DNA from 3 places in the Pseudomonas sp. S1_G07 genome. Region 2 is predicted to be linked to each of the others. Evidence: predicted binding sites of a transcription regulator. Region 2 holds the regulator's gene; each other region holds the start of a gene.
The links. Region 2 encodes FliA, which starts transcription of late flagellar genes. Its sites were predicted from a motif close to CTAAAGTTTNNNNNNNNNNNGCCGNTAA; they were not measured.

Region 1 (3,259 bases), 3.0 Mb from region 2:
TAAGTATCCTGCAGCCACTTGAGGATCACCGAAGTGTCCAGGCCGCCGGAATACGCGAGAACGACCTTGTTTACGTCGGCCATGCCATCACTCCACGGGGTTGTACGGAAAGGCGTCGATTCTACCGACCAAAACCGTGGATTTACAGGGGCGCGACAGCAAATGAAGATAAAGCGACAGATTATGTCGAGCGGGCGACCTGGGGCCGCACCTTACGATGTGGCCGCAGGATTACTTCGCACAGTGGCCTGGGGCGCCGGCTTCTCGGGGGTCGCCACCCGCTCAAGCTGAATATTCACGCGGCGGTTGCGGGCACGATTGGCGGCATTGGTATTGGGGACCAATGGGTAGCTTTCACCGTGGAAGCGCAGGGTAATCTGGGACTCCGGAATACCATTGGCCTTGAAGTATTCCATCACCGCCAACGCACGACGGCGCGAAACATCGCGATTACTTAAGCGATTGCCGCTGTTGTCCGAATGGCCGTTCAACTCGATATGGTTGACGGTAGGATCAGCCTTCAAGAACTCAAGGATTACTGAAAGCTTCTGCTTGGCCGCCGCCTCCAGCTCGATGCCACCACCAGGAAAGCCGACTTCCGTCTGCTTGACCTGATCGTAATTCATCGGCAGCAACTTGGCCGTGCACAGTTGATAGTCACTGTAGGCCTTGTTGAATTTCACCGGCAGCAGGCGGATTTCCGAATAACCGCCTTCACGGCCATAGTGCCGTACGGTGGGAGAGCGCCCTTCGAGCAAGCCATTGAATAGACGCCCGGCCTGGGCCTGGGAGCTGTTGAACAGCACATCGCCACTGCCGGCGCGCACGGCACCGAGGTTGATATCACCCCGGCCCGGCTGCCAGGGGGCAGCGGCGGCCAGCAACGTGGCCGATCCGCCGCCCAGTGAGCCGTTGTAGGCTTTCAGACGAAATGTCGCTTGCTCGCCGGCACGGCGAACGAACTCACCCGAACCGAAATCGGCGATCGGCTGGGTCAGGCGACACTCGAACTTGTCGCCTTCCACCTTCCACTCAATGTTCTCCAGACGTGTCTGGAACGTGAGGGCCATCGCAGGCAGGCTGGCGAACACACTGAGCAGGGCTAGATAATGCTGGCGCACGGGAGGCTCCACTGGTTTCTACAACACGTTAAAGCGTCATACATCGTTAAGGCATACCCAGGGCTATCGGTTGCATCCGGCAAAACTTGATAGCGAGTGCCTGCAAGAGTCTTTTCCGGTAGCATTCCCACCAGATTGACCCGCCTGGAATCCCCAATGTCCGACCGCCTGACCCTGCTGCGTCCCGACGACTGGCATATTCATCTTCGCGATGGTGCCGCGTTACCCCAAACCGTGGCCGATGTAGCGCGTACGTTCGGCCGCGCCATCATCATGCCTAACCTGGTACCACCGGTGCGTAATGCCACTGAAGCCGACGCCTATCGCCAGCGTATCCTCGCTGCACGGCCGGCCGGTAGCCGCTTCGAACCGTTGATGGTGCTCTACCTGACCGACCGCACCCAGCCCGAAGAGATTCGTGAAGCCAAGGCCAGCGGCTTCGTGCACGCCGCCAAGCTGTACCCGGCGGGCGCGACCACCAACTCCGATTCCGGCGTGACCAGTATCGACAAGATCCTGCCGGCCATCGAAGCCATGGCCGAAGTGGGCATGCCGCTACTGATCCACGGCGAAGTCACCCGTGGCGATGTCGACGTGTTCGATCGCGAAAAGGTCTTCATCGACGAGCACATGCGCCGCGTGGTCGAGCTGTTCCCCACCCTCAAGGTGGTGTTCGAGCACATCACCACGGCCGATGCCGTGCAGTTCGTCACCGAGGCCTCGGCCAACGTCGGTGCGACCATCACCGCGCATCACCTGCTGTACAACCGCAACCACATGTTGGTGGGCGGGATTCGGCCGCACTTCTATTGCCTGCCGATCCTCAAGCGCAACACTCACCAAGTGGCGTTGCTGGATGCCGCGACCAGCGGTAACCCGAAGTTCTTCCTCGGCACCGACTCCGCGCCCCATGCCCGGCACGCCAAGGAAGCCGCGTGCGGCTGCGCCGGCTGCTACACCGCGTATGCCGCCATCGAGCTGTATGCCGAAGCGTTCGAGCAACGCAACGCCCTGGACAAGCTCGAAGGCTTCGCCAGCCTCAACGGCCCACGTTTCTATGGCCTGCCGGCGAATACCGACCGTATCACCCTGGTTCGTGAAGACTGGACCGCCCCTGCCAGCCTGCCGTTTGGCGAGCTGACCGTTATCCCGCTGCGCGCCGGTGAAACACTGCGCTGGCGCCTGCTGGAGGAAAGCAAGTGAGTGAAGACCATTACGACGACGAACACGAGCACAGTGGTGGCGGTTCCCGCCATCCGATGGCCGAGCGATTTCGCGGCTATCTGCCGGTAGTCATCGACGTAGAAACCGGTGGTTTCAATTGCGCCACCGACGCCCTGCTGGAAATCGCCGCCACCACCATCGGCATGGACGAACAGGGTTTCGTGTTCCCGGAACACACCCACTTCTTCCGCGTCGAGCCGTTTGAAGGCGCGAATATCGAAGCGGCGGCCCTGGAGTTCACTGGGATCAAGCTCGATCACCCGCTGCGCATGGCGGTGAGTGAAGAAGCCGCGCTGACCGATATCTTCCGTGGCGTACGCAAGGCACTGAAGGCCAATGGCTGTAAACGCGCGATCCTGGTCGGGCATAACAGCAGCTTTGACCTGGGCTTCCTGAATGCCGCGGTGACGCGCCTGGACATGAAGCGTAACCCGTTTCACCCGTTCTCCAGCTTCGACACCGCCACCCTCGCCGGCCTGGCCTACGGTCAGACCGTGCTGGCCAAAGCCTGCCAGGCAGCCGGTATCGACTTCGACGGTCGTGAGGCGCACTCGGCCCGCTATGACACCGAGAAGACCGCCGAGCTGTTCTGCGGCATCGTCAATCGCTGGAAACAGATGGGTGGCTGGGAAGACTTCAACGACTGAAGTTGAGCGCCGCGCATAAAAAAACCGGCCTTTTCAGGCCGGTTTTTTTTTACCGCGACGATGGCTTACAGGTTGCCAGCATTCTCGGTCAGGTAAGCCGCAACGCCTTCTGGCGAAGCGTTCATGCCCTTGTCGCCTTTCTTCCAGTTGGCCGGGCAGACTTCGCCGTGCTCTTCGTGGAATTGCAGAGCGTCAACCAAGCGGATCAACTCTTCCATGTTACGACCCAGTGGCAGGTCGTTGATGATCTGCGAGCGCACAACGCCC
Region 2 (3,259 bases):
GGGTCACGCGCTTGATCACCTGACCGGTAAGGTCCTGGTAGTCCTGGGCCAGCAGAATGTCATTGAGGTTGCTGGAAACCGTACGGTTTTCCTGCTCGCTGCGTGACAGGAACCCTTCGACCCGACGGGCCAGCTCACGAAACTCTTCAGCCCCCACTTCACGGCGCATGAAGCGGCCCCAGTCAGCGCTGAGCGCCTGGGCATCCGTCGCCATGCCGTTGACCAAGGGCGTGGCGTTTTCCACCAGGTCCATGGTGCGGTTGGCCGCCGCCTCAGTCAGCCTGACCACATAGGACAGGCGTTCGGTGGCATCGGTGATTTGCGAGATTTCTTCGGCCTGGGGCATGTGCGGGTCAATCTGGAAATTGACGATTGCACTGTGCAGCTCACGCGTGAGCTTGCCCACTTCCTGGTACAGACCGCGGTCACGGGTCTGGTTGAGCTCATGGATCAACTGCACCGCTTCGCCAAACTGGCCTCTTTCAAGGCATTCGACCAACTGGTGAGCATGTTTTTTCAGGGTTGACTCAAAGTCTCCCTGTGACGTTTCGTTATTGTCCATAGCTCCCCCGCGATGGCATTAGCCGTGGATGCGTTCGAAGATTTTTTCAATCTTCTCTTTCAAGGCTTGTGCAGTGAAAGGCTTGACCACGTAACCGTTGACCCCGGCCTGGGCGGCTTCGATGATTTGCTCACGTTTGGCTTCAGCGGTGACCATCAATACCGGCAGGTGCTTGAGCCTTTCATCGGCACGCACTTTGCGCAGCAAGTCGATACCGGTCATACCCGGCATGTTCCAGTCAGTGACCAGAAAATCAAAGTTGCCACTTTGCAACATCGGGAGCGCAGTGGTCCCGTCGTCTGCTTCGGCCGTGTTGGTGAACCCAAGGTCACGCAACAGGTTTTTTATGATCCGCCGCATCGTTGAGAAGTCATCCACGATGAGGATTTTCATGTTCTTGTCCAATTCGACCTCCAAGCAGTCTTAAACGCGCCCAGCACCTGGACGCGCCATTTCAATCAACAGGCATTACACAAAAAGGACTGTCGGGGGCACCCTGGATCAAACCGCAAAGGTCAAACACCCTCGCGGTGAAGTTCTCAAGCGCCCACACACTGCCTGTCAGCGCGCTCGCCACTCTCCCAAACGCCCCCGCAAGCGGGCCGCGCACTGGCTGTGTAACTGGCTGACCCGCGATTCGCTGACCCCCAGGACCTCACCGATTTCCTTGAGGTTCAGTTCTTCGTCGTAGTACAGCGCCAATACCAGTCGCTCACGCTCAGGCAAATTGGCAATCGCGTCTGCCAACGCGCCCTGGAAGCGTTCATCTTCCAGGTCGCGCGCCGGCTCCATATGAGTACTCGCTCCGTCCTCGTGCAGCCCTTCGTGTTCGCCGTCCTGCAACAGGTCGTCGAAACTGAACAGGCGGCTGCCCAAGGTGTCGTTCAAAATCCCGTAATAATCGTCGAGACTCAATTGGAGTTCGGCCGCAACTTCGTGATCTTTAGCGTCGCGACCGGTTTTTGCTTCAATTGCACGAATTGCGTCACTGACCATGCGCGTATTGCGGTGTACCGAACGTGGCGCCCAATCCCCCTTACGCACCTCGTCGAGCATCGCGCCACGGATGCGGATACCCGCATACGTCTCGAAACTCGCCCCTTTGCTGGCATCGTACTTGGTCGACACTTCGAGCAGGCCGATCATGCCCGCCTGGATCAGGTCTTCGACCTGGACGCTGGCGGGAAGGCGAGCCAGCAGGTGATAGGCAATACGCTTGACCAACGGCGCATAGCGTTCGATCAACTCACCCTGACTGTCACGGGCAGACTTCTTGTAAACGTTATAGCCGTTCGCGGTCATAGCACCGGTCCTGCGCTCGTCTGATGAACCAATCGCTCGACGAAAAACTCCAAATGCCCCCGGGGGTTGGCGGGCAACGGCCAGGTATCGACCTTCTGGGCAATCGCCTTGAACGCCAGTGCACATTTGGAACGAGGGAACGCTTCGTAGACTGCACGCTGCTTTTGCACAGCCTTGCGCACACACTCGTCGTAGGGAACCGCGCCGACGTATTGTAAGGCGACATCGAGAAAGCGATCCGTGACCTTGGTCAACTTGGCGAACAGGTTGCGACCTTCCTGCGGGCTCTGGGCCATGTTGGCCAGGACGCGGAAGCGATTCATGCCGTAGTCACGGTTAAGCAGTTTGATCAGCGCATAGGCGTCGGTGATCGAGGTGGGTTCATCGCAGACCACCAGCAGCACTTCCTGGGCCGCGCGCACGAAGCTGACCACGGACTCGCCGATCCCGGCGGCGGTGTCGATCACCAGCACGTCGAGGTTATCGCCGATATCACTGAACGCCTGGATCAGGCCGGCATGCTGCGCCGGGCTCAGGTGCACCATGCTCTGGGTGCCGGAGGCGGCCGGCACGATGCGAACCCCGCCAGGGCCCTGGAGCAGAACATCGCGCAGCTCGCAGCGCCCCTCGATCACATCGGCGAGGGTATGTTTGGGTGTCAGCCCGAGCAGAACGTCGACGTTCGCCAGCCCCAGGTCCGCATCCAGCAGCATGACGCGACGGCCAAGCTCTGCCAGGGCCAGGGACAAATTCACTGACACGTTAGTTTTGCCGACGCCACCTTTGCCGCCGGTCACCGCGATCACCTGTACGGGATGCATGCTGCCCATTTTATTTCTTTACCTTGTCTTGCTTAGACGCAGGCTACATGGCTTGGCCGCGTGAATCGCTTGCAGACCATCGATGTAGGTACATTTCACGGTGTTCATCCTGACTTCAACCGACCCGTTTTGTCGGGTTGTGGTAGAGGTCGGCGAACATATCGGCCATCGCTTCCTCGCTAGGCTCGTCTTGCATTTGCACGCTCACGGCGCGGCTGACCAACTGATGACGGCGCGGCAGATGCAGATCATCCGGGATCCGCGGCCCATCGGTCAGGTAGGCAACCGGTAGTTCATGGCTGATGGCCAAACTCAATACTTCGCCCAGGCTGGCGGTTTCATCCAGTTTAGTCAGGATGCAACCGGCCAGGCCGCAGCGTTTGTAGCTGTGGTACGCAGCAGTAAGCACCTGCTTCTGGCTGGTGGTTGCAAGCACCAGGTAATTCTTCGATTTGATGCCTCGCCCGGCCAGGCTTTCCAGTTGCATGCGCAACGCCGGGTCACTGGCTTGCAGGCCGGCGGTATCGATCAGCACCACACGCTTGCGCAGCAACGGGTCGAGGGCGTTGGCCAG
Region 3 (3,259 bases), 1.0 Mb from region 2:
CACGCAGCGTTCCACGCCCTGGCGGCTGTCGTGCATGGCCTCGACGGCCTGGCGGCTGCCTTGCTGCAACCCTTCAATGATGGCCTTGATTTCCTGGGTGGAGACCGCCGTACGTTGCGCCAGGTTGCGCACTTCATCGGCCACCACCGCGAACCCCCGGCCTTGTTCACCCGCGCGGGCGGCTTCGATGGCGGCGTTGAGGGCGAGGAGGTTGGTCTGGTTGGCGATGCTGCTGATGACGTCCAGTACCGAGCCGATCTGTTCGGCTTGTACGGCCAGGCCCTGGATGGTCTGGTGGGTGCCTTCCAGGCGTGTGGCCAGTTGGGTGATTTCGTGCTGGGCGCGGCCAACGCTTTGCTGGCCGCGCAGGATTTGTTTGCTGGCGCCTCCGGCATGTTCAACCGCTTGTTCGACGTGCACCGCAATGTTGCCCATGGCGTGTTCCATGCGTTGCATGGACCCGGTCATTTCGGTGATTTCGGCCAACTGGTGCCGCGCGCCTTTTTCCAGGGTGCCGCTGGCGTCGGCCAGTTCCTGGCCGAGTTGGCCGAGGCCATGGGAGTCACGGGCGACGCCGCCGATGAGGTGGGTGAGCTGCTGCAGGAAGTGATCGAAACGCTCGGCCAGGGAGACGCGTGCCTTGCCTTCGTCGAGGCCGGTTTCTGCGGTGAATTGGGACGTGACGGCGAGCATTTTCTCGAGCATTTCCTGGCTCTCGACGGCTTCGGCCTGGCTGTGTACCGCGAGGTAGAGGAGGGCGATGGTCTCCATCACCACGTAGAAGGCATGCACGAACACCATGGTCCAGCCGCCGTGGTGCTCCATCACGAACACCGGGAAGCCCTGGTGCTGCAAGGCGTGAAACACCACGTGGTGCACGGCGATGGTGAGCGCCGCCACCAGGATCGGCAGCCAGTCGCGGTAGAAGGTCAGCACGGCCAGCAGCGCGAAAATCCCGAAGTGCGCTTCGATCACGCCCTGGGCCTGGTTGATGTGCAGCGCGGCCATGACCATCAGGCCGGCGCCCAACGCGCAACGCATCACACGGGTGCCACCGAGGGTGCGATAGAGCACGGTCAGCACCAGGCTGGTGCCGCCACCCACGATGATCGCCTGGCTAAAGGTGTCGTGCCAGAACGCCAGGCCCAGGGAGAATAGGGACATCAGCCACATCAGCGCCAGCATGACGCGGTCGGCCTTGCGGTAGTGCTCCAGGAAACGGGGGCTGGAAGGCATTCACTGTTACTCCATGTGGTCTAGCCGGGAACAAAGCACGCGGCGTGCCACGATGGCGCGCAGTTGCGGAGCAAAGCAGGTATCAGGTTTTTTGCAGATGTGGGCAAGCCAAAAGGCGTATCGGCAGTGAGTGAGGAGACTTTAAGCGCGATTCGGTTCAATTTTGAATGGGGCATCACCCCGCAGCAGTGTGATCCGAGTGCTGCCTCGCGTCTGCGAGGCAGCGGATCCTTTCGCCGCCTCGTTGGGGGTCGACAGTGCCCGTATCGGTCAGAAGCTGTACTTGGCCGTCAGCATCATGTTGCGTGGGCTGCCATAAGCGTCGCCGCCATAGCTCGCGGAGTTGGCGATGGTCGAGTAATAGCGGCGGTCGAAGATGTTATTGGCGTTGAGCTGCAAGTCCAGATGCTGGTTGACCTTGTAACCGGCCATCAGGTCGGTGACGGCGTAGGCGCCTTGTTTGAGGCGGTAGCTGCTGCCATCGACCAGGGGGATGTCGTTATACATGCGGCTCTGCCAGGAGATATTACCGCCTACGCGCAGTTTCTGCAGCGGGCCCTGGAAGTTGTAGCGGGTGGTGAGCTTGAACAGTTGCTCGGGCGTGTCGGTGTCGAACGGCTTGTTGACCTTTTGCGGGTTGGCGTCATCTTTGAGGGTGTGGGTGCGCGCGTAGGTATAGCCACCGCCCACTTGCCAGTTCTCGGTCAAGGCGCCTTGCAGCTCGACGTCGATACCCTGGCTGCGGATCTTGCCGGAGCCTTCGCTGCAGCTGGCTTGCGGGCAGTTTGGCACGACTGTCGCCACAGCGCGGTTTTCCTGGTCGATGTTGAACAGCGCCACGCTCGCATTCAGCGCCCCACCCAGATATTCGCCCTTGATGCCGACCTCGTAGTTTTTGCCGACGATGGGTTTGAGCGGCGTGCCGGTGCTGTCTCGTTGGCTTTGCGGCGTGAAGATGTCGCTGTAGCTGACGTAGACCGAGTGGTGGTCGTCCAGCTCATAGATCAGGCCCGCGTAGCGGGTGAGGTTACGGGTGACGTGGTAGTCGCCTTCGCCGTCGCGGTTATCGTAGTCGTACCAGTCCAGGCGCGCACCGAGGATCAGCTTCAACGGGTCGGCCAGGCTCAGTCGCGTGGTTACGTAGACGCCGTCCTGGGTGGTGACCGCACGTTCGTTGCGGGTGTGGACGAAGTCCGGCTTGCCTGCGGTAAGCGGCCAGTTGTTGTTGTACGGGCTGTAGTTGTGGGTGGTCATGTCGTAGATACGCTTGCTGGCACCGACCACCAGTTCATGGCTACGACCGAAGGCCTGGAACGGGCCGCTGGCAAACGCGTCGACGCCGGCCTGGTTTTCATCGTAGGCGGCCTGGTAGACCGTCCGGGCCAGGGTGTTGTTGACCCAGCGCGACTGATAGGAGCCGGAAAACAGCGCGTTCTGTTCGGCGTAGTTGGCGTTGACCTGCAGGCTCCAGTCGTTGGCCAGCTGTTGGCGCAGCTCGGCGAACACGGTGTTGATTTCCTGATCCTTGTTCTCCCAGTCGGTGCCAGGGTTGTAGGCGCGCGGCAGGTTCAGGTGATGGCCATCCTGGCCGATCATCGCGGCGCCCCAGAAGTAGTTGGTCTTGTCCTTCTGGTTCGAGTAGCCGAGGGTCAGGGTGGTGTCTTCGCTCAGGTCGGCTTCGGTGACGGCATAGAACAGGCCGTGATATTCCTCGGCATGGTCGATGAAACTGTTGGCGTCGCGGTACGAGGTGACGACCCGGCCACGCCAGGTGCCGCTGTCATTGAGCGGGCTGGAGGCGTCGAGTTCGCCACGGTAGTCGTCCCAGCTGCCGGCGGCGCCGGTCAGGGTGACTTTCTGCTCGTCCAATGGCCGCTTGCGGATCAGGTTGATGGCGGCCGAAGGGTTGCCCGCGCCGGTCACCAGGCCGGTGGCCCCGCGCACCACTTCGACGCGATCGAACATCGCCAGGTTCGGCTGGGCGCCCACCGAAGCGCCGTTATAGCCGGTGGGAATGCCGTCA

Region 1: a site for FliA is predicted at 1,185-1,212, ahead of AB4O05_RS10470 (flagellar protein MotY). Genes of this name have one in related genera too.
Region 3: a site for FliA is predicted at 1,354-1,381, ahead of AB4O05_RS19495 (methyl-accepting chemotaxis protein). Genes of this name have one in related genera too.

The regions. Positions count from the first base shown of each region.
Region 1 is NZ_CP162778.1:2,306,103-2,309,361, reverse strand. Features, by position in the region: gene AB4O05_RS10475 (argininosuccinate synthase) at 1-83, opposite strand, end outside; gene AB4O05_RS10470 (flagellar protein MotY) at 213-1,121, opposite strand; gene pyrC (dihydroorotase) at 1,278-2,324, shown strand; gene rnt (ribonuclease T) at 2,321-2,992, shown strand; gene AB4O05_RS10455 (peroxiredoxin C) at 3,058-3,259, opposite strand, start outside.
Region 2 is NZ_CP162778.1:5,317,181-5,320,439, forward strand. Features, by position in the region: gene AB4O05_RS24145 (protein phosphatase CheZ) at 1-562, opposite strand, end outside; gene AB4O05_RS24150 (chemotaxis response regulator CheY) at 581-955, opposite strand; gene fliA (RNA polymerase sigma factor FliA) at 1,124-1,864, opposite strand; gene fleN (flagellar synthesis regulator FleN) at 1,861-2,694, opposite strand; gene flhF (flagellar biosynthesis protein FlhF) at 2,801-3,259, opposite strand, start outside.
Region 3 is NZ_CP162778.1:4,291,869-4,295,127, reverse strand. Features, by position in the region: gene AB4O05_RS19495 (methyl-accepting chemotaxis protein) at 1-1,236, opposite strand, end outside; gene AB4O05_RS19490 (TonB-dependent siderophore receptor) at 1,507-3,259, opposite strand, start outside.